Cohaesibacter sp. ES.047: one gene and its partner. The protein of the gene in region 1 interacts with the protein of each later gene in a pairwise test. Links are inferred from orthologs where the notes say so. Each region holds a gene or a part of one and is shown in the gene's direction. Other genes may lie near its edges. The genes, in order: rho and hfq.

Region 1 (10,356 bases):
AAATTGCTCACGATGGGAATGTTGGCGACGCGAAGCCCGCGCTGCGCAAGATAGAGTGATGTCGGGGTCTTGGTGGTTCTGGAAATGCCCAGAATGACGACGTCGGCTGTCTCGAGAGACTGCAGCGCCTGACCATCGTCATGATACATAGTGTAATTGAGCGCTTCGATCCGCTGAAAGTAGTTGGCATCGAGGCTGTGCTGGGCTGCGACCTGATGACTTTGCCGGGATCCGAGATAGGAATGAAAGAGGTCAAAAACAGATGCCAATATATTGTAGGCCGGCACATGCAATGCCGCGCAAGACTCCTCGAGCCTTGTTGCGTGATCGGCATTGACCAGCGTGTAAAGAACAATCCCCGGCTCGGTCTCAATCTGCTCCAGAATGGCTGAAATCTGGCGCTCAGTCCGAATACCGGAGTGTACATGTTCGATCATGCGTGCGTGGGCATATTGTGCCGATGCTGCGCGACTCACTGCTCGCAAGGTCTCGCCGGTCGCATCGGAAATCAGATGCAGATGATAGAACTGATCGCGCATTTCTTCACTTACCCACCGAGTGTCCCAAGCTTTCTGCTCCGAGGCATAATTCTGTCAATTTTCTGTTGCAATTTCACCCTAGAAGTTGAATCGCGCGCCTGTCGATTCCTCCCCAGCTTGCGGCAGCCCTGTGGGAATCAGGGGACAAACGGCTGCTTTTGCGAGGGTCGGGTTTTTCATGCCCGTTGCCCATAGATTCGTCCCCAGAACGATCTGCGCGGAGGCTGGTTTGTTAACACTCCGTTTACGAAGGTTAACAAACAATTAATGCACAAGCTTTGCAGAATCCGCTACCACAAGTCCCACACAGCTTATCAATTTGTGACGCAACAAAGCGTTCTGGATTCCTTGAGGATTCTGATTTGTCCCCGCAATTCCCGAGTCGGTTAAGAAAGCCTTAATACCCAACCGCGATGGTTTTCCAAGATGTGATGTGGGTGAAATGTGGGTGAAAAAGATATCCCGCTATCCACTGCCTAAAAGAATAAACAGACTCTTAAAATAGAAATTATTTATTGGGTTTTTGGGGATGAACATGCTCAGATGTGAGCGTCAAAACAGAGGGACAGAATCGTGACCAACCGACGCCTCCTAAATGTTCTTTCGGGGAAGAAAGAACAGATTCCACCCATATGGCTCATGCGGCAAGCTGGGCGGTATTTACCAGAATATCGGGCAACCCGTGCCGAAGCAGGCAGCTTCCTGGATCTTTGCTACAATCCCGAATTGGCGACCGAAGTAACGATGCAGCCCATTCGGCGGTTTGGTTTTGATGCAGCCATTCTCTTTTCCGACATTCTGGTCATTCCTGATGCACTTGGGCGTTCAGTCCGGTTTGTTCAAGGGGAAGGCCCGAAGCTCGATCCCATTTCTCCTTCGGAAGTTGCTGATCTTGATCCCTCTTTGGTGCTTAAGCGCCTTCAACCGGTGTTCGAGGCGGTCGAGCGTGTTCGTGATACCTTGCCGGATGAAACGACCTTTCTTGGGTTTTGTGGTGCTCCCTGGACCGTAGCGACCTACATGATTGCTGGGCAGGGAACCCCTGATCAGGCACCCGCGCGGCTATTTGCCCGGCGCGAACCCGAAGCTTTCAAGCATTTGATGGATGTGCTGGTCGACGCGTCGATCCTCTATCTCGTCAAACAATTGCGCTCGGGCGCGGATGCGGTTCAGATTTTCGACAGTTGGGCTGGTGTTCTCGATGATGCGTTGTTCCTGTCAGCATCGCAGGATCCAATCGCCCGAATCGTCAAGGGTGTGCGGGCAGAGGTTCCTGATGCCAAGATCATCGGCTTTCCCAAGGGAGCGGCTCAGAGGCTTCATGGCTTCATCGAGGCAACAAAGGTGAATGCGATCGGGCTGGACTGGACTGTTCCGCTCGATTGGGCCCGGGATGAGCTGCAGGGCAAGGTCGCTCTTCAGGGCAATCTGGATCCGACATTGCTGATTACCGGCGGCAAGGATCTCGATGAGGCAATTGATCGTATTATGGAAGCCTGGAGTGATGGGCCTTTCATTTTCAATCTTGGCCATGGTATCACCCCGCAAGGAAACATCGATCTGGTGCATCAGCTGATCAACCGTGTGCGGTCCTATGCTCGCTGATAAGAAGCATTTCGGTGAGCTATTGTTCCGGATGTCGACCGATCTGGCTTGAAAGAGAATATGATGGAGTTTTTCCAGTTCCTTGACTACTCGTGGACCAAGGCCCTTCACATTATTTCGGTCATCACCTGGATGGCCGGAATTTTCTATTTGCCGCGGCTTTTCGTCTATCACGCCCAGACAGAGGTGGGGACTGATCAATCAGAGACCTTCAAGATCATGGAGCGTCGGCTATTGAAGGGAATCATGAACCCTTCCTTGATTGCTACCTGGATTTTTGGTCTCTGGCTCGCCTTCCCGCATGAGATTTGGTCAAGCGATGCGATCTGGCTCCATATCAAGTTTGTCCTTGTTTTCGCGATGACCGGGTACCATATGGTGTGTGCGCGTTACGTACGCGTTTTTGCAGCGGATGCGAATCAGAAAGACCATGTCTTCTATCGCTATTTCAACGAAATCCCGACTTTGCTGATGATTGCGATCGTCATATTGGCTGTTGTTAAACCGTTCTAAATTCCGTCTTTTGGATAGGGAAACTGCGAAAAAGCCAAGGAAATCTTCCTGATCGGGTCTGGAAGTTCATTTTTAACTCATTTGCACTTGCTACAGACCTAGGTTGCGGCTATGGTCGCCGAAATCGTGACAAAACGATAAGTCGGGAAAGCATTTATTCTTCTTCGCTTTCAAGACAACAAAGTTTAGCCTAGATTGGCGCTTTGTACTCTCCCTACTCCTTTTCCCCTGGTTGCTTACCTTTAAGAGAGTTTCGCTATGCGCGAAATGAAACTAAAAGAACTCAAAAAAAAATCCCCAACAGAGCTATTGAATTTTGCCGAAGAGCTCGAGGTCGAAAACGCCAGTACGCTGCGAAAGCAGGAACTGTTGTTTGCGATTCTCAAACAATTGGCAGACAGAGATACTGACATCATCGGCGAGGGCGTCGTCGAAGTGCTGCAGGACGGCTTTGGCTTTCTGCGCTCACCCGACGCCAATTATCTGCCCGGTCCGGATGATATCTATATTTCTCCATCTCAGATCAGACGGTTTTCTCTTCGCACCGGTGATACGGTCGAAGGGCATATTCGCAGCCCGAAAGAGGGCGAGCGCTATTTTGCCCTGTTGAAGGTGAACACCGTCAACTTCGAGGATCCTGATGCAGCGCGTCACAAGGTTCATTTCGATAACCTGACACCGCTTCACCCCGAAGACCGATTCAAGCTGGAATCCACGGATCCGACCGGCAAAGACATGTCTAGTCGTGTGATTGATCTGGTTGCGCCTCTTGGCAAGGGCCAGCGTGCTCTGATCGTGGCGCCGCCGCGGACGGGTAAAACGGTATTGCTGCAGAACCTCGCCAAGTCGATCACTGCCAATCATCCGGACAGCTGTCTTATCGTTCTTCTGATTGATGAACGTCCCGAAGAGGTGACGGACATGAAGCGGACTGTGAATGGAGAAGTGGTTTCGTCCACCTTTGACGAACCGGCATCCCGTCACGTTCAGGTCGCCGAAATGGTCATCGAAAAGGCGAAGCGTCTGGTTGAGCATGGTCGCGATGTGGTCATTCTGCTCGATTCGATCACCCGTCTTGGCCGTGCCTACAACACCGTTATCCCGTCTTCGGGCAAGGTGTTGACCGGCGGTGTTGATGCCAATGCACTTCAGCGCCCGAAACGCTTCTTTGGTGCGGCCCGTAACATCGAGGAAGGCGGGTCTTTGACGATCATCGCAACCGCCCTTATCGATACCGGCAGTCGTATGGACGAAGTGATCTTCGAGGAATTCAAGGGCACCGGCAATGCCGAGATTGTCCTGGATCGCAAGGTTTCCGACAAGCGTATCTTCCCGGCCATGGATATTCTCAAATCCGGTACCCGTAAGGAAGAGATCATGGTGGACCGCAAGGAACTGCAGAAAGTCTTTGTTCTGCGCCGTATCCTTGGGGCCATGAGCAATGTCGATGGGATCGAATTCCTGCTCGATAAACTCCGGTCAACCAAAGACAATGCCGAGTTCTTCGACAATATGAACACCTGATACCGCCCAGAGCCTCATATTGGGGCTTGCCGTGGAGATCAGGAAAGACTAGAAAGCCGTCTGACATGGGTCGGGCGGCTTTCTTTTGTCCCGACTTCTTTATCCCGCAGATCCTCCGCTGGCTGATTGCCCCTGATCATTGTGGCAGGTTTGATCGATTCGGACTTGAAATGATCTGCGTTTCCTGAAGACAAGATTGAGCCGGCATCATCCCGGCCATCAGGATGAAACAATGAGTCGCGATACCATCTTTGCCCTGTCGAGCGGTCCTGTGCCGGCTGGCGTTGCAGTCGTTCGGATTTCAGGTCCGAAGGCGCATGCCGTCATGATGACCTTGATTGATTCGGAGCCGAAACCCAGACTTGCCGCGCTGCGCTATGTGACTGATCCGGCGACTGGTGATGTGATTGATCAGGCACTGGTGCTCTCTTTTCCTGGTGAGAAATCTTTCACCGGAGAGGATACGGTCGAGTTTCATCTCCATGGCGGACGGGCAATCGTCAAGGCCATGATCGATCTACTCGGATCCTTTGAGGGCTGCCGACTGGCTGAAGCGGGCGAATTCGCGCGTCGGGCGTTTGAAAATGGCAAGTTCGATCTGACCGAGATTGAGGGGTTGGCCGATCTGATTGATGCGGATACGGAAAATCAGCGCAAGCAGGCCATGCGCCAGGCCAGTGGGGCGCACCGAAGCGTCATTGATGGATGGCGCGATGTGCTTCTCTATGCCCGCAGTATGATCGAGGCTGAACTTGATTTTGCCGATGAGGAGGATGTGCCGGGCAGCGTATCGGATGTGATCTGGCTCAAGCTTGATGCCTTGAAATACGAAATCGAGGACCATCTGTCTCGCGCAGATCACGGCGAACGATTGCGCAATGGCATGACCGTTGTTCTGGTCGGGCATCCCAATGCCGGGAAGTCATCCTTGCTCAATTGGTTTGCCAAGCGTGATGTTGCTATTGTGACAGAGGAAGCGGGCACAACGCGCGATCTTTTGGAGCTGCATCTCGATATTGCTGGCTATCCGGTGACGATGATCGATACGGCCGGGCTGCGCGAGGCAGAGAATCTTGTCGAGCGGGAAGGGATTCGGCGCGCGCTTGAAAAGAGCGAACATGCGGATCTGTTGATTGAGATCGTCGATGCCAGCTCGGTCGATAAACGTGTTGAGGTGAAAAGCCGAGCGCGTCGCATGGTTTTGTTTAACAAGCAGGATCGAATCGGATCAGAAACGAAGCCCGTCAATTCAGGTGCAGAAGAGGAGTTTTCTGTTGCTGTTAAGACTGGGTTAGGGATGGCCAACTTTTACGATTCGTTTGTGAAACAAATTAAAGAATCCTTTAACGGTGCAGAAGATGTGCTGATTACTCGCAAAAGACATGAGACATATTTGCGTGAATGTGTGGATAATGTGGATAAAGCGCTTATCTACTCAGATTCACCACTGGAAATTCGCTCTGAATTCTTGCGCACGGCTGGGGATTCATTGGGGAAAATCACTGGAAGAATTGATGTCGAGGAGATGCTCGGCGTGATTTTTTCACAGTTCTGTGTGGGCAAATAGTGGATCGTTTCACGTGAAACAGCGTTTTTGAATTTTGCGATTGACTCTGTGTTTCACGTGAATCGGTGAGTCGCGAAATTTTTACCATTCCACCTTTGCCTGTTTCACGTGAATCGCGGTTTTTCGCCATTTTAGGGGCTAGAGCGGTTTCACGTGAATCCGTATAGTGTGGATCTCAGGTTTAGCTGCGATTCTTTAACAAAGTTTGAAGATAGTGGGTTCGGGGCAGGGAATGCGGTCCTGTAGCAAAAACGAGCCGGGCCTAAGTCCGGATAGGTGAGAGAATATATGACCCAGTTTGATGTGGTTGTTGTTGGTGGCGGTCACGCCGGTACAGAGGCTGCTGCCGCGGCAGCGCGTTCGGGTGCCAAAGTGGCGCTCGTGACCCATAGTCGCGACAAAATTGGTGTGATGTCCTGTAATCCGGCGATCGGTGGTCTCGGTAAGGGGCATCTTGTGCGCGAGATTGATGCGCTTGGCGGCTTGATGGGACTGGCCGCGGACCGTGGTGGGATCCAGTTCCGTCTGCTTAATCGCCGGAAGGGTCCAGCAGTGCAGGGGCCTCGGGCGCAGGCCGATCGCAAGCTTTATCGTCAAGCGGTGCAGGATCTGTTGTTCGCGACGCCCAACCTGACCGTGATCGAAGAAGAGGTTGCTGATCTGTCGATTGTTGAAGGACAGATCGCTGGGGTTTCTTTATCGGATGGTCGCAATGTTCCGTGCGGTGCCGTGGTTTTGACGACCGGGACATTTTTGCGTGGGCTTATTCATATCGGTGAGAGAAGCTTTTCCGCCGGGCGTATGGGCGATCCGGCTGCCAACGATCTGTCTTTACGTATGATGTCGGAGAATTTTCGTCTTGGTCGGCTGAAAACCGGGACACCGGCACGGCTCAATGGGGATACGATTGACTATTCATCGCTTGGTGTGCAGCCGGGTGATGCGGTGCCTGTGGCCTTTTCCTATCTCACCAGCGCAATTTCTTCGCCCCAGATTAATTGCCATATCACGCGCACCACTGAAAAGACGCATCAGATCATTCGCGAGAATATGCACAAATCCGCGATGTATTCAGGCAAGATTGAAGGGACGGGGCCACGCTATTGTCCCTCCATCGAAGACAAGATCAATCGCTTCGGAGAGCGGGATGGTCACCAGATTTTTCTGGAACCTGAAGGCCTTGACGTCAATACGGTTTATCCGAATGGTATTTCGACCTCTTTGCCGGAGGACGTGCAGGATGCTTACATTCGCTCGATACCCGGGCTGGAATCCGTTGAAATTCAACAGTATGGCTATGCGATCGAATATGACTATATCGATCCGACCGAATTGAAGGCAACGCTTGAAACCAAGCGGGTTGGAGGACTTTTCCTTGCGGGTCAGATCAACGGGACAACCGGATATGAGGAGGCGGGCGCGCAAGGGCTGATTGCTGGTCTGAATGCGGCGCGTTTGTGTGGCGATCAAGACGGCGTCGTGCTGTCGAGGTCTGAGGCCTATATCGGTGTGATGATTGACGATCTGGTGACGCGCGGTGTTGCCGAACCCTATCGGATGTTCACGTCGCGCGCGGAATATCGTTTGTCTCTGCGTGCTGACAATGCGGACCAACGGTTGACGGCAAAGGCTGATGGTTGGGGTTTGATTGATAACGAACGGCGCAAGGCTTTTGCTGACAAGAAACAATCTCTTGATGCAATCATGGCGCTCGCAAAGGATAAGTCCCTGACCCCAAATGAAGCGGAGCAGGTCGGACTCAAGATCAACAAGGATGGTCAGCGGCGCAGCGCCTTTGAGCTTCTCGCTTATCCAGACCTGGATCTTAAGTGCTTGACGACGATCTGGCCAGAGTTCGGCAATTTTTCCGAAGCTATCAGTCGGCAGCTCGAGATAGAGGCACTGTATCAGGTCTATATGGAGCGGCAGACCAGTGACATAGAGACGTTCCAGAAGGACGAGGCACTGGCTATTCCCACTGCGCTCGACTTCAACAATATCAACGGGCTATCGAACGAATTGAAGCAGAAGCTGTCTCTGGTGCGTCCGCAGACCCTTGGTCAGGCGTCTCGCGTTGATGGCATGACGCCGGCAGCCCTGACGCTGGTTCTGGCCCATAGTAAGCGGGTATCTTGATATGACAAGCGGGTTTGAAACTCACGACAGTAAGGCTCGCGGTCTTGCTATCCTAGAAGAGATGTTTCCTGTTTCACGTGAATCTATCCACAAGCTGGGGATATATGAAGCGATCATCAGAAAATGGCAACCAGCCCAAAATCTCGTTGCCCCAAAAACACTTAATGATATCTGGTTGAGGCACATTGCTGACAGTGCACAGATATACGCAAATTATCCCCAGGCAAAGCACTGGATTGATCTTGGGTCGGGTGCCGGGTTTCCTGGTCTTGTGACAGCAGTTTTGCTGGATCAACAAGGCGAGGATTATTCGGTAAACCTCATCGAAAGCAACGGCCGGAAGGCAAGTTTTCTGAGGACAGCGGCCCGGGAGATCGGTGTCAAGGTTACGGTTCACAATGACCGGATCGAAAAGGTCCTAGGCAGTTGGGATCGGCCCGTTGAGGCGATCAGTGCGAGAGCACTCACATCTTTCGATAATCTGTGTGATTTTGTTCATCCGTTTTTGTCAAAGGGGTGTGCTGGTGTTTTCCACAAAGGTCGGGACTTTGATCGAGAATTGGAAGAGGCCAGTGTGCGCTGGAACGCAGATCTGGTACAAAAGCAGAGCAGGACAGATCCGGATGCGCGAATCGTCATACTGCACCGCTTATCATCAAAAGACGCATAGTGAAACAGATGCAAAGTGAGGCCACTTTATGAGTTCACTGCCCGACTCTCCCCGTGTTTTGACCCTTGCCAACCAGAAGGGCGGCGTCGGGAAAACCACGACAGCAATCAATCTGGGCACAGCGCTGGCGGCCATTGGCGAGACGGTGCTGATCGTTGACGTTGATCCGCAGGGTAACGCCAGCACCGGCCTTGGTATCGATCGCAAAGCGCGCCAGATTTCAACTGCAGAATTGCTGCTCAACGAGGCCACTTTGCTGGAGGCGGCCATTCCGACCGCCGTTCCGCGTCTCTCTGTTGCTGCCTCGACCATGGACCTTCTGGGTCTTGAACAGGAAATTTCAACCGATAAGGATCGCGCCTACCGACTTCGCAATGTGCTGCAACAGCATGGTGCACTCGGTGACACGATACCCGAGGATAAGCGGTTCACCTATGTGCTGATCGACTGCCCGCCGTCGCTCAACCTTTTGACGATCAACGCGATGGCGGCCGCGCATTCCATTCTGGTGCCGTTGCAATGCGAGTTTTTTGCCCTTGAGGGTCTGACCCAGTTGATCCAGACCGTCAATCAGGTGAAGGGCGCGCTCAATCCGGAACTGTCGATCCATGGCATCGTGATGACCATGTATGACAGCCGCAACAATCTCTCCAATCAGGTCGTTGATGATGTGCGTGAACATATGGGGGATAAGGTTTACGACACGATCATTCCGCGAAATGTCAGAATTTCGGAAGCGCCGTCTTACGGCAAGCCTGCATTGCTCTATGATCTGAAATGCTCGGGCAGTCAGGCCTATCTGAAACTGGCGTCGGAAATCATCCAGCGAGAGAAAAAGCTTAGGAACAAGGCGGCCTGAGATGGCCATGGGTCTATCTATCATGAGAGGAATTGGGGTCGCGGCATTGAGGTCATGACGCGCGGGTCCAGTTAGAATGCGGACAAAATGGTGAAGAAAGCAACTGAAGGAAAACGTCTGGGCCGAGGGCTGGCTGCCCTCATCGGGGATATTGACAACGAAGCTCAGGCGGTCGAGCGGGCACGGTCCCAACGCAGAATTCCAATTGAATTCTTGCGTCCCAACCCTCGCAATCCACGGCGCGACTTTGCGCAAGGGGATCTTGATGATCTGACCAAGTCGGTCAAGGAAAAAGGCATTATGCAGCCGATCCTCTGCCGTCCGGTGGAAGGGGAGGACGATTCCTTTGAGATTATCGCCGGTGAACGACGCTGGCGTGCTGCTCAGGGAGCGGGTCTTCATGAAGTGCCTGTTCTTATTCATGAAGTCAGCGATAAAGAAGCGCTCGAACTTGCCATTATCGAAAACGTTCAACGCTCGGATCTCAACGCTCTCGAAGAGGCGCTTGGATATGATCAGCTCATCGAACAGTTCGACTACACCCAGGCAGAGCTTGCCGATGTGATCGGTAAAAGCCGGTCCCACGTTGCCAATACCCTGCGTCTTTTGAAGCTGCCGGAAAGCATCAAGGATTATCTCAAGCAGGGAGAGCTTACGGCCGGTCATGCCCGCGCTCTGATCACTGCAGACAATCCCGAAGAGCTGGCTCGCCGCATCGTCGAGGACGGCATGACGGTGCGCGATGCGGAAAAAGCCGGTCAGGAGAAAGTTGCTGACAAGAAAGAGCCCAAGCCGAAGAAGGAAAAAGATGCAGATACCGTGGCGCTTGAAAAACGCCTGACGGATCGGCTGGGTTGGAATGTCTTCATCGCGCCAAAGAAAAAGGGTGGCGAATTGAAGATCCAGTATAAATCACTCGAACAGCTTGATGCGATCATCGAAA
Region 2 (16,947 bases), 3.5 Mb from region 1 along the record:
GGTGTGATTGAGTATGACGGAACTGGCCGTCAAACCATTTTCCGCGTCATGCTGCCACCCAGCGACATGGAACTATAATAGGAGATTGTACCATGACCAAAGGGACAATCCTGCTGGCTGATGATGATACTGCCATCCGCACCGTGCTCAATCAGGCGCTGTCCCGCGCCGGATATACGGTTCGGTTGACATCCAACGCGACGACCTTGTGGAGCTGGATCTCACAAGGGGAAGGCGATCTTGTGATCACCGATGTCGTGATGCCGGATGAGAATATTTTTGATGTTCTGCCAAGGATCAAGAAAACCAGACCCAATTTGCCAGTCATTGTGATGAGTGCGCAAAACACGTTCATGACGGCGATCAAGGCGTCCGAGCGCGGTGCTTATGAATATCTGCCCAAGCCGTTCGACCTCAAGGAACTGATCAACATTGCCGGACGAGCGCTGTCCGAGCCACGCCCGAGCCTTAAGACGACCGAAGACGACGGCATGGATATTCCGTTGATTGGTCGCTCTGCTGCGATGCAGGACATCTACCGGATGCTGGCGCGCCTGATGCAAAATGATCTCACGGTTATGGTCACCGGCGAGAGCGGAACGGGCAAGGAGCTGGTTGCCCGGGCCTTGCATGATTATGGCAAACGCCGCAAGGGACCATTTGTGGCCATCAACATGGCGGCGATCCCCAAGGACCTTATTGAGTCGGAGTTGTTTGGCCACGAGAAAGGCTCTTTCACCGGGGCGCTTGGTCGCTCGGCGGGCAAGTTCGAAATGGCTGAAGGGGGGACTTTGTTCCTCGATGAGATCGGCGATATGCCGATGGAAGCGCAGACCCGTCTGCTTCGCGTCCTGCAGCAGGGAGAATATACCACTGTCGGCGGACGCACGCCGATCAAGACGAATGTGCGCATTATCGCCGCAACCAACAAGGATCTTCAGTCCCTCATTCATCAGGGCCTGTTCCGAGAGGATTTGTTTTTCCGGCTCAACGTGGTTCCGATGCGTTTGCCGCCTTTGCGCGAGCGGTCCGAGGATATCAAGGATCTGATGCGGCACTTCTTCGCTGTCGGCGAACGCGAGGGCTTGCCGGTCAAGACCATCCAGCCAGATGCGCTTGATGTCATGCTGCGCTATCGCTGGCCGGGCAACGTCCGCGAGCTTGAGAATCTGGTGCGTCGTCTTGCTGCGCTTTACCCACAAGAAACAATCACGGCAGCGCAGATCGAAAATGAGCTCAATCAGATCAGTCTGACCACGGATGTTCAGCCAGAGCAGAAGGTCCAGAATCTGGCTGCTGCTATGGAATCCTATCTGGAGCAATTGTTCAAGGAATTCGGCGACAGCTTGCCGCCCCCCGGTCTCTATCACAGACTGCTGCGTGAAATCGAATATCCCCTGATTTGCACGTCGCTTGCCGCGACCAAGGGCAACCAGATCAAGACCGCGGAGTTGTTGGGACTCAACCGCAATACCCTGCGTAAGAAGATAAAGGATCTGGATATTCAGGTGGTGCGGGGTGCCTGACCGGCAGACTTTGGCGATTTTTCCCGGTTTGATGTGGCTAATTTAACACAACAAACTGTGGGGCATGGACAGTCATTGCGATAGCTGTCACATTTAAGCAACATTTCAGTTCAATAGAGGGGCCTGCTTCAATCGTTTGATCAGGCCCTTTGCAGAGGATGTGTTGCGCGTGAATGATCGTTCCGAAAAGGATTTAGAGCCCGGCCAAAGTGACCGGAGCGGCAGACGTACGGGTTTGCTCGCTGAAGGATTGTCGATGGTGGGCGAGATGCCGGACATGCAGCGCAAGGTGCGGCTGGTTGGTCTTGCTGTCGTCATTCTGGCGGTTGTCTCCGGCGTTACCACATTTGTGGTTCTGCTCGGTCTTACCTCAATCGAACCGACCGATGATGTCATTCGCATCGCAATGATCGTCAACGGCATCATTCTGGTCGGCTTGGCGTTTCTGATTTCTTGGGAAGCGAGTTCCATCATTCTGGCCCGCCACAAAGGCAAGGCCGGCGCGCGCCTGCATATTCGGGTCATGGGGTTGTTCGCCCTTGTTGCGACCGTGCCGACTGTGCTGGTGGCCATTTTCGCGTCTATCACCCTTGATCGCGGTCTTGATCGCTGGTTTTCATCGCGCACCATGGCGATCATCAACAGCTCGCAGACGGTCGCAACCGCTTACACCAAGGAACATGCCCGCGTTCTGCGCAACGAACTGCTCGGGATGGGACGGGCGTTGAACGACTCCGAGCCCTATTTTTTGTTGGCCGAAGACCGGTTCCGGGCCATCTTCGCCCGTCAGGCGCGCATTCGCGGCATTCCTGCGGCATTCATCGTCAGCGGAGATGGCAAGGAGATGATGGCGAGTCCGAGCCGACTTGATCAGCCCTTGCCCAGAATGCCGACCCCCGAATTGCTCGAACGAGCCCGTAGCGAGCCAGAGTTGATCGCGCTTGGGGATTCCAACCTTGTCGCCGGAATCTTGCGTCTTGACGAATTCAGCGATGCCTATCTTTTCGTGGTGCGGGTCATCGATCCGGTCGTGTCGAACTTCCTGCGCATGACATCGGAGAATGCGCAGGAATATCAGGCCTTTTTTGACAGCCGATCAAACATTCTGGCAGCCTTCGCCATGCTGTATATCGGTGCGGGGCTGATCGTGCTTCTCTCGACGACCTGGTTTGCCATCGGCTTTGCCAATACGCTGGTTGCTCCGATCCGGCGTCTGATCAGCGCAGCGGAGCGGGTCCGTCACGGTGATCTGTTTGTGCGGCTGCCCAACGAGATCGGATCATCGGATTTTTCGAGCCTCAACCAGACCTTCAACACCATGACAACCGAGCTGCGCTCTCAGCGGGATGAACTCATCCTTGCTCGCGACACCATGGACGCCCGGCGGCGCTTCACCGAGGCGATGCTGGAGGGTGTCAGCGCCGGTGTTCTGGGCATTGACGAGTTGGGGCAGATCACTCTCGCAAATCCCTCGGTTCAGAAGCTCCTGAACATGCGCGAGCGCGAGTTGCTGGGCAAGAAACTGACATCGGTGCTGCCCGAGATTGCGGATCTTTTCGAAAATGCGATCTATGCCGACGGGTCCCAGCATCTGGAAGAACAGATTTCTGTTGTCCGGAGCGGTTTGGAACTGGCGTTGCGGGCGCGTATCACCTCTGAAAGTGGAGATGATGACCTGCATTCCCATGTGGTTACGCTTGATGATGTCACCGATCTGGTTTCGGCCCAGCGTTCGGCCGCGTGGGCGGATGTTGCGCGGCGGATTGCTCATGAGATCAAGAATCCGCTCACTCCCATCCAGTTGTCAGCGGAACGGTTGCGCCGTCGGTATGGCAAAAAGGTCGCCGATGATGACCGCAAGGTGTTTGACCAGTGCGTCAACACGATCGTCCGTCAGGTCGGTGACATCGGACGCATGGTCGATGAGTTTTCCTCGTTTGCCCGCATGCCCAAACCGGTGTTTGAGCCGGGAGACCTGTCGGAAGTCGTCAAGCAATCCGTGTTTCTGATTGAAGTCGCCAATCACGACATCACGTTCGAAACGGATCTGCCGGAAGAAATGCCCGGATCCTTTGATCACCGTCTTCTGTCTCAGGCGATGTCCAATATCGTGAAAAATGCAACCGAAGCGATCAGTGGCCGCGATGGTGGAGAGGACCGAGACGAAGAAGCAGGAAAAGTTCTCGTCGTTGCCACGGTCGAGGACGACACCTATTGCGTCCGGGTGATTGACAATGGCATCGGGTTTCCCGTCAACAATCGTCAGCGCTTGCTGGAGCCTTACATGACGACGAGAGAAAAGGGCACGGGTCTAGGACTCGCCATCGTGCGCAAGATTTTGAATGAGCATGGCGGTTCGATCCAGTTGCGGGATGCCGCGGAAGTTTCCGATTTTGAGCATGGGGCCTGCATCGAGATGCGGCTTCTCAAGGATGCTGTAGCGTCTATGGATGGTGCCGATGGCACCGCAGAAGGACACCATAATTCAGGGCTGTCGCTGGATAATCTGCGACAGGCAGGAGGAGAGTGAACATGTCAGCGGATATTCTTGTAGTTGATGATGAAGTCGATATTCGCGAACTCGTCGCCGGTCTTCTAGAGGATGAGGGCTATGATACGCGCATGGCGTCCCATAGCGATGAAGCGCTCGAGCTGATCGAACAACGACGGCCGTCCCTGATTTTTCTGGATATATGGCTTCAGGGATCCCGCCTTGACGGGCTTGCGTTGCTCGCAGTGATCAAGCAGAAGCATCCGGAATTGCCGGTGGTGATGATCTCGGGCCATGGTGGCGTCGAAACGGCGGTGGCGGCCATCAAGCGCGGGGCCTATGACTTCATTGAAAAACCTTTCAAGGCCGACCGGCTTATTCTCGTCGCGGAGCGGGCGCTCGAGGCCTCAACGCTTAAGCGGCAGGTGAAGGATCTGCAATCGCGCAGCGGTGAGACCAACCGGCTGATCGGCTCCTCCAGCGCCATGAACAATCTGCGCCAACTGGTCCAGAGGATCTCTCAAACCAACAGTCGCGTGCTGATATCCGGCCCTTCTGGTTGTGGCAAAGAGCTGGTCGCGCGCTGCATCCATCTGGAGTCCCATCGTTCGTCTTCGCCTTTTGTGTCCTTTTCGGCCATCCAGTTCACCGAGACGGATCTGGAAATCGGACTGTTCGGCACCGAGGCCGATGGCACCACACCCCGCAAGATCGGGGCGCTGGAAGAAGCTCACGGAGGGACGCTCTATCTGGAAGAAATTTCCGATCTGCCGATGGAAACGCAGAGCAAACTGACCCGTGTGCTGACCAGCAACAAGTTCGTGCGTGTCGGCGGGCAGAAACCTGTGCAAGTGGATGTTCGTTTCATTTCATCCACCTCGCGCAATATGGATAGCCTGGTCGAGGTTGGCGGGTTCCGGGAAGACCTTTTCCACCGCCTCAATGTCGTGCCCCTCGCTGTTCCGCCGCTTGCTGACCGGCGTGAGGATATCCCTGAGCTGGTGCTGCATTTCATGGAGCTTCTGTCTAGTACCGCCGGGCTTCCATCCCGCAAAATCGGTGAAGACGCGATGGCCATATTGCAGGCGCATAACTGGCCGGGAAACATTCGCCAGCTGAAAAACAATATCGAGCGCCTCCTGATCCTGACCAAAGGGGATGAAGACGCGATCATCACGGCAGATCTTTTGCCCAGCGAAGTTGGGGAAACCGCCCCAAGTGTTCCGGGCAGTGGGGAAGCCAGCGAGCAGATCATGTCTTTGCCTCTCAAGAAAGCGCGTGAGGTGTTTGAGCGGGAGTATCTGAAGGCTCAGATTGCCCGGTTTGGTGGTAATGTGTCACGCACCGCAGAATTCGTCGGAATGGAGCGGTCCGCACTGCACCGCAAGCTCAAAAGCCTTGGCGTTGTTTGATCGCATGTCGGCCGCCCGAAAACGCGATTACGGATGGCCCCACTTTTTCGCAAGCGCCGATAAGTGATTGGGCTTAAGCGAAATTTGTGCAATAAATTTCGAAAGTGCCTGAACAAGAGGTTTGAGTCTGCTGTCGTTCCGCTCGTTGCGATGCTCCCTTGGAGCGAATTGCGAAACGCGTTGGGCTTGCCGCCAGCTTGGTATTGAGAAAGAGAGCTGCAAGATATGAAAGTGGTGATTTGCGGTGCGGGTCAGGTCGGTTACGGTATTGCCCGACATCTATCCTCCGAGCAGAATGACGTTACGGTGATCGACAGTTCTCCGGCTCTGGTTTCTGCCATTCGCGACACGCTCGATGTGCGTGGATATGTCGGCCATGGTGCCCATCCGGACGTGCTGGCGCGGGCAGGGGCCGATGAAGCGGACATGATCGTCGCCGTTACCCTTTACGACGAAGTCAATATGGTCGCCTGTCAGGTGGCCCATTCGCTTTTCAACGTGCCGACCAAGGTAGCGCGCGTGCGGGCCCAGTCCTATCTGGAGAAGCATTGGGCAAACCTCTTCTCTCGGGAGCATCTGCCCATTGACGTGGTGATTTCGCCCGAGGTGGAAGTGGGCGAGATGGTGCTGTCGCGCATGGCGATGCCTGGCGCCGAGGACACAGTGCGCTTTGCCGATGGTGAAGTGCTGATGATTGCGGTTCTGTGCGAGGAAGAATGTCCGGTTGTCGATACGCCCTTGCGGCAATTGACTGAACTCTTTCCTGATCTTCAGGCGGTGGTTGTCGGGATCCGCCGCAATTCACGGCTGTTTGTTCCCCATGCCGAGGACCAGATGCTGGCCGGCGATCTTGCCTATGTGGTGGTGGATCGCCAGCAGGTCTGGCGGACGCTCAATATCTTCGGGCATGACGAGGGGCTTGCCAACCGCGTCGTGATCGCGGGTGGCGGGAACATCGGTCGGTATGTCGCCATGGCAATTGAAGCAAGACGTGCGCGCACACGCGCCAAGGTGATCGAGCTGGACCGCGACCGGGCGATCAAGATTGCCAATGATTTCAAGGACACGATTGTTCTGCAGGGCAGTGCGCTTGATCAGGATATCCTGAAGGAAGCCGATGTGCGGGACGCGGATACGCTGATTGCGCTGACCAACAATGATCAGGTCAATATCCTGTCCTGTGCGATGGCCAAGCGTCTGGGCTGTACGCGCACCATGGCCCTGCTCAATGATTCCCATTATCCCGATTTGGCGCATGATCTGGGCATTGATGCCTATGTGAACCCGCGCTCGGTGACGATTTCCAAAATCCTGCAGCATGTTCGCCGCGGCCGTATTCGCGGAGTACACGCGGTCGAGGATGGTGCGGCAGAAGGCATCGAGGCAGAAGCGCTGGAGACGTCACCGCTTGTCGGTCGGCCTTTGCGCAGTGTCGAATTTCCCGAAGGGGTTCGTGTTGGAGCAATCTACCGTGACAAGCAGGTGATCATGCCCAACGGCGACGTTCAGATCGAGGCGGGGGACCGTGTCATCCTGTTTGCTTTGGCTGATCGCGTCAAACAGGTTGAAATGCTGTTCCGTGTCAGCTTCGAGTTCTTCTAAGGCACGAAAAGGGCTGTCACCGGATGACCGCAATCCTCTATTTCCTGTCGATCCTGCTTGGAGCATTGGGCGCACTCATGCTGCCTACGGCGCTCGTTGCACTCAGTTCGGGAAATACGGAACTGGCAGGCGGGTTTCTGCTCGTTGCGGGCCTGACCGGCTTTCTGTCGGGTGGGGTCTATTTTGCCCTTCGTGGGCAGAAGAAAGATCTGGTCAATGCGCAAACCTTCCTTCTGTGTGTGCTTGCGTGGTTTGGTTTGCCGTTCGCCGGTGCGTTTCCCTTCATTCTGTCAGGACAGCTTTCCGGCATTGATGCGCTGTTTGAGGCAGCCTCAGCGCTGACGACGACCGGATCCACGGTCTTCACGGTATTGGAACCCGTGCCGCGTGCGCTGATCTTCTGGCGGGCCATTTTGCAATGGTTTGGCGGCTTTCTTACGTTGCTGAGCTTCCTGCTTATTCTGGCCCCCGGCGGGGTGGGCGGATTGCCTGATCACCAGACCGGGATCACAGAGCGCAATCTGGGCGACGAGTCCGGGCGCACCTTCTATGTCATTCGGCAGGTTGGAGGTGCTTACGGCCTTGTGACGATGGGGCTGGCGTGGCTTTTGATCATTTCAGGGCTGCCTCCTTTTGATTCCCTTTGTCTTGCCTTTTCAACCATTTCAACAGGCGGTTTCATGCCGGTTGATGGCCCCCTGTCTGTCTATGACAATCGTTTCGCCGAGCTGATTGTTGCGGTGGGGATGGTGATCGGAGCGTCCAGCATTTTGTGGCACCGGATGGCGGTGCGCGGCAAATTTCAGCTTTCGTACGAACAGGGTGAAAGCTACGCCCTTCTGGCCATCATCGGGGTCTTGGGGCTTTTCTATTCCATTACGCTGTTCCAACTGGCGGGCAGTGCATCTGTGTTGCCGCCTTTGTCCGCTCTGCGGCAGGGGTTCTTTGCGGCGGCGTCTCTGGTCTCCACGACCGGGTTTGAATTGCGTCATGCGGACGTGACAGTTCTGCCGGGCATTCTCGTCATCTGTGTGGCCCTCATTGGTGCGACGCCTTTCTCAACGGCGGGAGGGCTCAAGCTTTATCGGATTGGCGCCATGATCCTTCAGGCAACGCGCGAGGTGGGGCGCCTGATCTATCCGCATTCGATCCGTGGAGGCCGCCTTGGCCGAACCGAATATACCATTCAGTTGATGAAGGCGATTTGGGCTTCGTTCCTGTTGTCGATGATCCTGATTGCCATTGTCACCGGTATGGTGACCTATGAGATCGGTCACTTTGACGGAGGTCTCGTTGCGGCCATATCGAGCTTTTCGAACATCGGCCCACTCTATCAATCAGGATGGAGCCAAACTGGCGAGTGGCCGCCTTATGCGGAGATGGGGCTGGTTATCAAATATGCGCTGGTTGTCACAATGATCCTCGGGCGAATTGAAATTATCGTTCTGTTTGGTGCGTTTAATGTGAACTTCTGGCGCCGGTGATCCGTTTATGACTTCATTTTAGAGTGGTTTTCAGTTTTAGTGCATAGAATGGTTGCGTTTGAGACTTGGCAAGTGTCTCAATATGGGTAAACTGTTCCTCCGAGAATCGATCTTATCGGTACTCGATGGTTCAGGAATAAAATTGCGCGGCCGGTGTTGTTGGGGGACTCGGTTTTGTCGTAGCAATTTGCCGATATCCCCAGACATGTGGAAAATATCACTGCCAGTGAGGCTGGTGGCGAGTTTATGGGGTTTGCCGGTCTGGTCTAATTCTTGTGACTAGGTCATAATGGTGGTTCCATTAAAGCAACATCTTACGAGATAAACGACAACAATAAGGCAGGACCTATGGCAGAAAGAGCCCAGAACCTCCAGGATACCTTTCTCAATCACGTTCGCAAAACTAAAACACCGCTGACCATTTTTCTGGTCAATGGGGTTAAGTTGCAGGGTGTTGTGACCTGGTTTGATAATTTTTGTGTGTTGTTGCGGCGCGATGGGCATTCGCAGCTGGTTTATAAACATGCCATTTCCACCATTATGCCAAATGGGCCATTGTCGCTCTTCGAAGCGGCAGAAAATGGCGAGAAGGCTGAAGGCTGATTGTCAGAAGATAAAGAAGATCTAGAAGAAAGCGGAGCCAAACGGCGATCGCAGAAGAAGATGATCAAGCGAGAGACGGTTGCGACCCGTTCGCTTGTTCTGGTTCCCATTCTATCGCAGAATTTGCAAAACAAGGCGGCTGCCGAAGGAAAGATCGTTCGGCGGACCGATGATTCACGTCTGGAGGAAGCCGCCGGTCTGGCCGCTGCCATCGAGCTTGATGTCGTCGATGTCATCCGCATTCCGCTCAATGCGCTTCGCCCCTCGACCCTCATCGGGAAGGGTAAACTGGAGGATATCTGGGATATCATTGACCGCGAAAAGGTCGACTTGATCATCATAGATTATCCGCTCACTCCGATCCAGCAACGCAACCTCGAAAAGGAATGGGACTCAAAGGTTCTCGACCGAACCGGCCTCATTCTTGAGATTTTCGGTCGTCGTGCCCGCACCAAGGAAGGGCGGCTTCAGGTCGAACTGGCGCATCTGAATTATCAGAAAGGCCGACTTGTTCGCAGTTGGACGCACCTTGAACGCCAGCGCGGCGGGATCGGCTTCATGGGTGGTCCCGGTGAAACCCAGATCGAGGCCGACCGCAGGGCCCTGCAGGAAAAGATCACACGTCTTGAGAAGGATATTGAACAGGTACGCCGGACGCGCGGGCTGCATCGCAGTAACCGCCAGAAGGTTCCGCATCCAATCGTGGCTCTGGTCGGCTATACCAACGCTGGCAAGTCGACGCTGTTCAATCATCTGACGGGGGCGGGGATCTTTGCCAAGGATCTGCTGTTTGCTACGCTCGATCCAACCCTTCGCACCATGACACTGCCCCATGGTCGGCCGGTAATCCTGTCTGACACTGTGGGCTTCATTTCCGATCTGCCGACCCATCTGATTGCGGCCTTCCAGGCGACGCTTGAAGAGGTGCTCGAGGCCGACGTTATTCTGCATGTGCGCGATATTGCCCATGAGGATACAGGCGCGCAGGCCGAGGATGTGGCCAATGTGCTGCACGATCTGGGCATTGAGATCGATGAAGATCCGCGTGTGATCGAGGTTTGGAACAAGATCGATCTGCTTGAAGACGATGATCGGCAGAAGGTGATCGAGCGTGCCGCGAGCCAGCAGCCATCAAAGGCGACAGAGCAGTTGCAACCGGTCGCTCTGTCTGCGGTCAGCGGCGAGGGGACGGATATCCTGCTCGACGAGATCGAAGCCAAGCTCGCCCAGAATGACAATATCCTCAAGCTGCATTTGGCCGTCGAGGACGGCGAGGGCCTCGCCTGGCTCTATCGTCACTGCGATGTTCTGGACCGTCTCGACAGCGAGGACGGCATCGACCTCAAGGTTCGCGCTGCCGACAAGGTTCAAAGCGAACTCCGCAACCGTTTCATCGTGGATTAAAGCAATTGGCCGCGTGGTATCTTCCCGAACCACGCGGTCTTCAAAACCGAACTGTCGCCATCAAAGACAGCCGGGAGATAGCCATGCTTGGAACTGGCGAGCCAATAGCGTTTGGCACTCGGAATCTGAGCCGATCTTGCTGCATGATCGATAGATGGCAGCCGTCGTGACGAAGGCAGAAATGCCGGCCGCAAGGTCTGCGGGGACAAGATCCGTCCTGATTCCTTCAGTCGCATCCTTGCTCCAGTCTTCCAGAAATGACAGCAATTTGGTCTCCAGCGCGTCGAGTGCCGCCAGAAACTGTTCGGATGTTTTGTGGGACGTTGCTCCCGAAAAATCCAGATAGATTTGAAGAACTGTTCTGTCAGCACTGAGAAGACGGATCAGCTTCATACTCTGACGAACAAGATAGTCCTGCGGACTTTCTACGCCAGCAGACTCCTTTTCCCAATCGTCAACAATTGCCTGAATGCGCTCTGCAACAAGGTACGAGAACAAGCTGTTCTTGTCGCCAAAATGTGCGAAGAGCGATCCTTTGGCGACGCTGGATTCTTTCGCTATCGAATCCATGGACACATCGTCAAATGATTTCCCTTTTGTCAGTTTCCGAGCTGCTTCCAGAATGTTCGCTCTCGTCTCATAGCTTCTCTTTTGAATTGGCTCTCTCCTAAGAAAAAATGACCGCAGTCAATTTTTGATATTGCATATGGCCCTAACCATTCTATATAGAAATTGACCGCGGTCAATTTTATGGAGACTCAAATGGCAATCGGCAACAAAGAAAACAAAGGCAACCATATCTTGATTCTGAATGGACATCCTGCCGGGAGCAGTTTGTCTAAAGGTATCGCAGACCGATATGAACAAAAAGCGCAGAATGCGGGCTATCATGTCGCGCGGTTCAACCTGGCAGATATGCAGTTTAACAGCGACTTCGGGCAAGCGACCTATAAGAACGCGCCAAAGCTGGAAGCCGATCTACAAGCGTTCTGGGATGCGCTTGAAAAATGTGACCACTTCGTCCTGACGCATCCTTTGTGGTGGGGTGGAATGCCTGCCAAGCTGAAGGGGCTGTTTGATCGGATCCTGCTGCCCGGAAGAGCTTTCGCGCAACAAAAGGGGGCACCACTTCCCAAAAAACTACTCACCAACAAAACCGCGCATGTGTTCATCACATCAGATACGCCCAACTGGTACTTCAAATTGTTTTTGGGTGCTGCCATCGCCAAGCAGATCAAGAAGCAAATTCTGGGCTATGTCGGCTTCTCGCCGGTGCAGGTCACCAACTTCGCCACCACCAAGGCCTCGACCGCGCAGGTTCGCGAGAAGTGGCTGACCAAGGTTGGAAAATTCGCTCAAACCGCACGTTGAGTTAGAAGGTGCTGGATCAGGTTCAAAGAGCCAAAAGAAAGGGAAATGCATTGAACGATCGATTGATACTGCTAACGGGGTGTTCGGGTGGGGGAAAATCGACCCTGCTCGATGCCTTGGCCGACCGTGGCTTTGCAACTATGCCAGAGCCGGGTCGTCGCATCGTTGCGGATGAGTTGGCGGGAGACGGTAAGGCCCTGCCATGGGTGGATATGAACGCATTCGCGCTCCGAGCCATCGAGGTGGCCAAGGCCGATCTGGAGAGGGCGAAGCGTCTGGATGGTCCCGTCTTCTTCGACCGGGGGCTGATCGATGCCGCTGTTGCTTTGGAGCATTCCGGCGGGCCGACAGCAAGCGAAACCCTTGGTCAAACTCCGCCATATGCGAAGCGTGTTTTCATCGTTCCGCCATGGCAAGAGCTGTTCGTTGGGGACGATGAACGCAGGCATGACTTTGATGCGGCGGTTCAGGAACATCTGCGCATCACCCGCACTTTGGAAAAGCTCGGCTATACTCTGCATGTGCTACCCAAAGTGTCGGTGACGGAACGGGCTGAGCTCGTCTTGACAAAATTAGACCAGTGGTCTAATTCCTTCTCAACGATTTAGACTAGTAGTCTATGGAGTGTTTGAGAAGACATCATCATGACCCCACGAGACCGATTTCTGGCGCTGAGCAAACAAGATCGCCTGCTTTGGCTGGAACCAGCCGAAGATGAATTCTGCGCATATGGGCTGGAAGGGGCTTCCCTGAACCGGATTTTGAAGCGCGCTGGCGTGAGCAAAGGGCGCACCTATCACTACTTTGCCAATAAGGGCGAATTGTATCGTGCCACTCTCGAAGCTCGCCTGCCTCATATCGATGAGTCTACGCTGTCGGTTCCGCTTCAAGCCACGGATGCACGGGCATTCTGGCTAGGTATTTCTGGCTTGGTTGAACAGGTGACGACAGCGCTCAACGAAGACAAAAGTCTTGCGGAGTTGGTTCGGATCCTGCACCACGAAGTCGCTGCAAAGCGTGCGTTCGAAGAGCCGCTTACTCGGCTGCAGACCCAAATTGAAAAGTTCGTCGGCGTAGGTCAATCTGTTGGTGCCATTCGAGATGACGTTCCGCACACGCTTCTGACAAGCGTCACGCTAGACCTTGCGACAACGATTGATCGCTGGTTTGCAAATTACGCTCAAGACCTATCCAGCGAAGAAGAAACCATCTTGTCCCAACGTGCCTTTGGCATGCTGATAGCACCCCTTCTTCCGCCTCAACAATTCCCCACGCATCAATCCGATAGAAAAAACTCATGACTCATTCTCGTATCGTTGGAATCCTCGTTCTGTTAAGCGCCCTCAATCTGGCCCTGATGGTGCCGGGCGGGTTCGTTGAAACCAGAGTCTTTCCGCACTATTCCGTTTCTGTTCTGGCCGCTTTCAATGTCTTTTTGACCATCCTGGGACTGGGCAGTTTCATCCTTGCCTACGCTGCCTTACGCTATGGCAGAACCGGTATGTGGCCGGTAGTAGCCGGTGTTGCGTATGTTGCGGTTTATGTGGCGGATCTCCTGCATATTTTCCCCGTATCACAAAATCCAATGTCGACAGTGCTAACCACATTGGAGAGCGTTGGCACGGTCCTTGGGGTGATGCTTATCGTCGCAAGCATCCGGTCTGTTTCCGCTTCACAAGGAGACAGGGGAGGCGTTCCGAGCGGGCTTTCTAGAGGATTGCTCTTTGTCCTCAGCGCAGTTGGAATTGGCATCGTTATCTTCGCAACCTTGTCAGCGATGTAGCGGGATTTCAAGGGATCGCGCTGGGTCACTCGAAACGAAGGCAAAGAAACAATCCGGAGCCGACTGATGCACACAAAAAAAGGGGAAGCAACCTTGGTTGCTTCCCCTTTTTACTTGGTGATGTGCAGCGCCATGATGTGCGCCGCTGCTTGTCAGAGCACTTCCTGCAGGAAGTGCTGGAGACGGTCATTCTTGGGATGATCGAAGATCTGCTCGGGCGTACCCGCCTCGACGATGCGGCCCTCATCCATGAAAACGACCTGATCGGCCACCTTGCGGGCAAAGCCCATTTCGTGGGTGACGACAAGCATTGTCATGCCGCGCTTGCCAAGATCTGTCATCAGTTCCAGAACGCCCTTGACGAGTTCAGGGTCAAGCGCACTTGTCACCTCATCAAAGAGGATGACTTCCGGTTCCATGGCCAGTGTCCGGGCGATGGCAACACGCTGTTGCTGGCCGCCAGACAGGTTGGCAGGCCGATGATTCATGCGGGAGGCAAGCCCCACTTCAGAGAGGCGTTCCTCGGCAAGTTTGCGAGCCTCGGCAATCGGCATCTTCTTGACCTTGTTCAGCGCCAGACTGACATTCTGCAGTGCAGTATGGTCGGGGAACAGGTTGAAGTGCTGGAAGACCATTCCGATGCGGCGGCGAAGCTTCTCGGGATGCATGGTCAGCACATCGCTGCTGTCCAGAGTGACCGCGCCGGACTTGGGCTCGACCAGACGGTTCAGACCGCGCAGCAGGGTGGACTTGCCCGAGCCGGAGGGTCCGATGACGCAGGTCACGGAGCCAGCGGGAACCTCGAGCGAGATATCCTTGAGCACATCGATGTCGTCATAGGCCATGGTCAGGTTCGAGATTTTCAGGCTGCCGCCCCTGAAGGCCGGTTTCTCGACCGCAGGAAGGTTGGGGACAGAGGCTTGTTCGGTTACTTCCTCAAGGCCTGAGACCGGGCCTGACTTGGTGACCTTGCCGGTGCGGAGCCTGTCGTCGATATAGTTGACCAGATGGGTGAGCGGCACCGTGATTATCAGATAGAAGACGCCTGCAAGGAGCAACGGCGAGAGATTGCCTGTGACCACAGCCTGATCCTGACCAACGCGGAACAGATCGCGCTGGTAGGTAAGCAAGCCAAGGAAGTAGACAAGGCTCGAATCCTTGACGTTGCCGATGAACTGGTTGACGAGGGCGGGGAGAATGCGGCGGATACCCTGCGGGATGACGATAAGACGCATTCCCTGACCGTAGCTCATGGAAAGAGCGCGGCTGGCTTCCATCTGGCCCTTGTCAACGCTCTGGATACCCGAGCGAAAGATTTCGCCGATGTAAGCGCCAGCAATCAGGCTGAGTGCGGCAATTCCCAAAGGAAAGGGGGAGGGGCCGAACAGCTCGCGACCGATGCGGGCAAAGCCCTGACCGATCAACAGGATGGTTACGGTTGCGGGGAGACCACGGAAAATATCGGTATAGATACGCGCGGGCAGCTTAAGCCAAGGGGACCGGGAGATGCCCATGACCGCCAGCACAATGCCGATAAGAACGCCGAAGAATGTTGAAAATGCTGCGAGAATTAGTGTGTTCTTGAGCCCGATGTAAAACATACTGGGCAGAACTGAAGCCATAGCGTCGAAATCGAGAAAGCTACGTCTTAGGGTTTCTAACCACTCCATCTGCTGTTGTCCTGTTTGTTACCGTCTGGCGAGAAAGCCCTGTTTGGTCGATGGAGATGCGGCGTGTCCTTCAGGTATGGGAAGGTAATAGGGCACGCTAAAACACCTCGACTTTTTTACTTTTTGCCTTTGGGGGCGGAATGCTCCGCCCCCATGCTTCTTGAATTGCTGGTTTTGCAATGACGAGTAATCAGTTCTGCGGGAGATACTGTTTAGGCATCGGGCTGCCTGGGAACCACTTGCTGTGCAGTTCTTTCCAAGTGCCATCCTGCATGGCTTCGTGGATCTTTTCATTGAGTGCGTCAAGCAGCCTGCTGTTTCCTTTACGCACAACGAAACCTGCGGGTGCATCGAAGGATGCGAAGTTCTGCATGACTTTCAGGCCCGGATAGTTTTTACCGAACTGTTTGGCTGCTTCGAAATCGAGGAAGTGAGCGTCGACCATGCCATTGTTCAGGGCAGCAACGGCGCTGTTGTTGTCTGGGAAACGAACCAGCTGAGCTTTGGGGAAATGCTTCTGCGCATAGTCATCCTGCAAAGTGCCCTGCACGATGCCGAGGCGCTTGTCATCCAGGGCTTCGATGGTGGACAGCGATTCATCGGAACTGAGAACCGAGAGGAAGCCTGCGAGATAACCATCCGTGAAGTCAGCGACTTTCTGACGTTGCGCGGTGGTGCCGATCGCGCCGACGGCCACGTCAAAGCGGCCATTGACAACGGAAGGAATAAGTGCTGCGAAATCCTGACCAACAAAGGTGACCTGATCTTTTTCGAAGCCGAGCCGTTTGGCAATGTTTTGGAAGAACTCAACGTCGAAACCGGAAAATGTGCCGTCTGCAGTCACAAACGCATATGGTTTCGCATCGGACATGGTGCCTACCATAATGGAGTCAGTATCCAAAAGTCCGTAGGGATTGTCATCTGCAGCGTTGGCGGGAGCAACGAGACAGGATACAACTAGACCTGACATCATTGCCAGGTAGGAACGGCGGGTGAATTTGCCGAAAAGATTGGTAATCTTCATGCTGTTCTCCATGGGGGCTTGCCGGTTATCTGGCTTATTTGGTGTTTGAACCGACAAAATCGAAAGTGAGTGATTTTGGCGAATTTTATTCCGATCCTTATTAATGAGACCGGTCTCAATGAAAGACTATAATGATCTTGACTGACCGTCAACTCGTCTGTAGGCATTTAAATTATGGATAAAAAGAAACTTCAGTCTCCTGCCGTCACCGTTGCCGACGTTGCCCGACATGCACATGTTTCCAAGTCGACCGCAGCGCGTGTGCTTGGGGGCTATGGCGTGACAAGCGAAAAAGTCCGCGAACGCGTGCAAGCCTCTGCCAAGTCTCTGAAATATAGAGCAAATGAGTTGGCTCGTTCGATGACTACCGGAAAATCGAAAACCATCGGTGTTGTGGTGGGTGACATCGAAAACTCATTCTTTGGTATTGCTGTGAGAAGTATCACCGACGTTGCCAATGCGAGCGGATTCAATGTGATTTTGACCAACTCGGATGAGAATTTCGATGTGGAACGAGAGGCTGTGAACGTTCTGGTGGGTAAGCAGGTTGACGGTTTGATCATTGCGCCGGCCAATC

The links.
Region 2: the proteins of rho (region 1) and hfq interact in binary tests that used the Escherichia coli proteins (3 or more experiments, as listed by UniProt). The link is inferred for Cohaesibacter sp. ES.047 from one-to-one orthologs.

The regions. Positions count from the first base shown.
Region 1 is NZ_LT907844.1:774,810-785,165, forward strand. What follows is about bases 2,200-5,048. They hold rho (transcription termination factor Rho), read left to right. Parts: upstream 2,200-2,915; coding sequence 2,916-4,181; downstream 4,182-5,048. Other genes in these bases: hemJ (protoporphyrinogen oxidase HemJ), read left to right, coding at 2,205-2,657; mnmE (tRNA uridine-5-carboxymethylaminomethyl(34) synthesis GTPase MnmE), read left to right, coding at 4,414-5,048. Also shown: CPH65_RS03445 (pyruvate, water dikinase regulatory protein), read right to left, coding at 1-539; hemE (uroporphyrinogen decarboxylase), read left to right, coding at 1,113-2,144; more of mnmE, read left to right, coding at 5,049-5,748; tRNA uridine-5-carboxymethylaminomethyl(34) synthesis enzyme MnmG, read left to right, coding at 6,037-7,884; 16S rRNA (guanine(527)-N(7))-methyltransferase RsmG, read left to right, coding at 7,886-8,554; CPH65_RS03485 (ParA family protein), read left to right, coding at 8,583-9,413; CPH65_RS03490 (ParB/RepB/Spo0J family partition protein), read left to right, coding at 9,501-10,356. UniProt on the Escherichia coli protein: Facilitates transcription termination by a mechanism that involves Rho binding to the nascent RNA, activation of Rho's RNA-dependent ATPase activity, and release of the mRNA from the DNA template.
Region 2 is NZ_LT907844.1:4,263,258-4,280,204, reverse strand. The notes cover bases 7,768-10,490. They hold hfq (RNA chaperone Hfq), read left to right. Parts: upstream 7,768-8,863; coding sequence 8,864-9,118; downstream 9,119-10,490. Other genes in these bases: hflX (GTPase HflX), read left to right, coding at 9,179-10,490; CPH65_RS19595 (TrkH family potassium uptake protein), read left to right, coding at 7,768-8,515. In the rest of the region: CPH65_RS19620 (nitrogen regulation protein NR(II)), read left to right, coding at 1-78; ntrC (nitrogen regulation protein NR(I)), read left to right, coding at 93-1,526; CPH65_RS19610 (PAS domain-containing sensor histidine kinase), read left to right, coding at 1,696-4,056; CPH65_RS19605 (sigma-54 dependent transcriptional regulator), read left to right, coding at 4,059-5,429; Trk system potassium transporter TrkA, read left to right, coding at 5,655-7,031; more of CPH65_RS19595, read left to right, coding at 7,055-7,767; more of hflX, read left to right, coding at 10,491-10,522; CPH65_RS19580 (TetR/AcrR family transcriptional regulator), read right to left, coding at 10,583-11,143; CPH65_RS19575 (NAD(P)H-dependent oxidoreductase), read left to right, coding at 11,285-11,893; CPH65_RS19570 (AAA family ATPase), read left to right, coding at 11,944-12,501; CPH65_RS19565 (TetR/AcrR family transcriptional regulator), read left to right, coding at 12,538-13,194; CPH65_RS19560 (hypothetical protein), read left to right, coding at 13,191-13,676; CPH65_RS24885 (amino acid ABC transporter permease/ATP-binding protein), read right to left, coding at 13,829-15,346; CPH65_RS19550 (ABC transporter substrate-binding protein), read right to left, coding at 15,537-16,382; CPH65_RS19545 (LacI family DNA-binding transcriptional regulator), read left to right, coding at 16,545-16,947. UniProt on the Escherichia coli protein: RNA chaperone that binds small regulatory RNA (sRNAs) and mRNAs to facilitate mRNA translational regulation in response to envelope stress, environmental stress and changes in metabolite concentrations.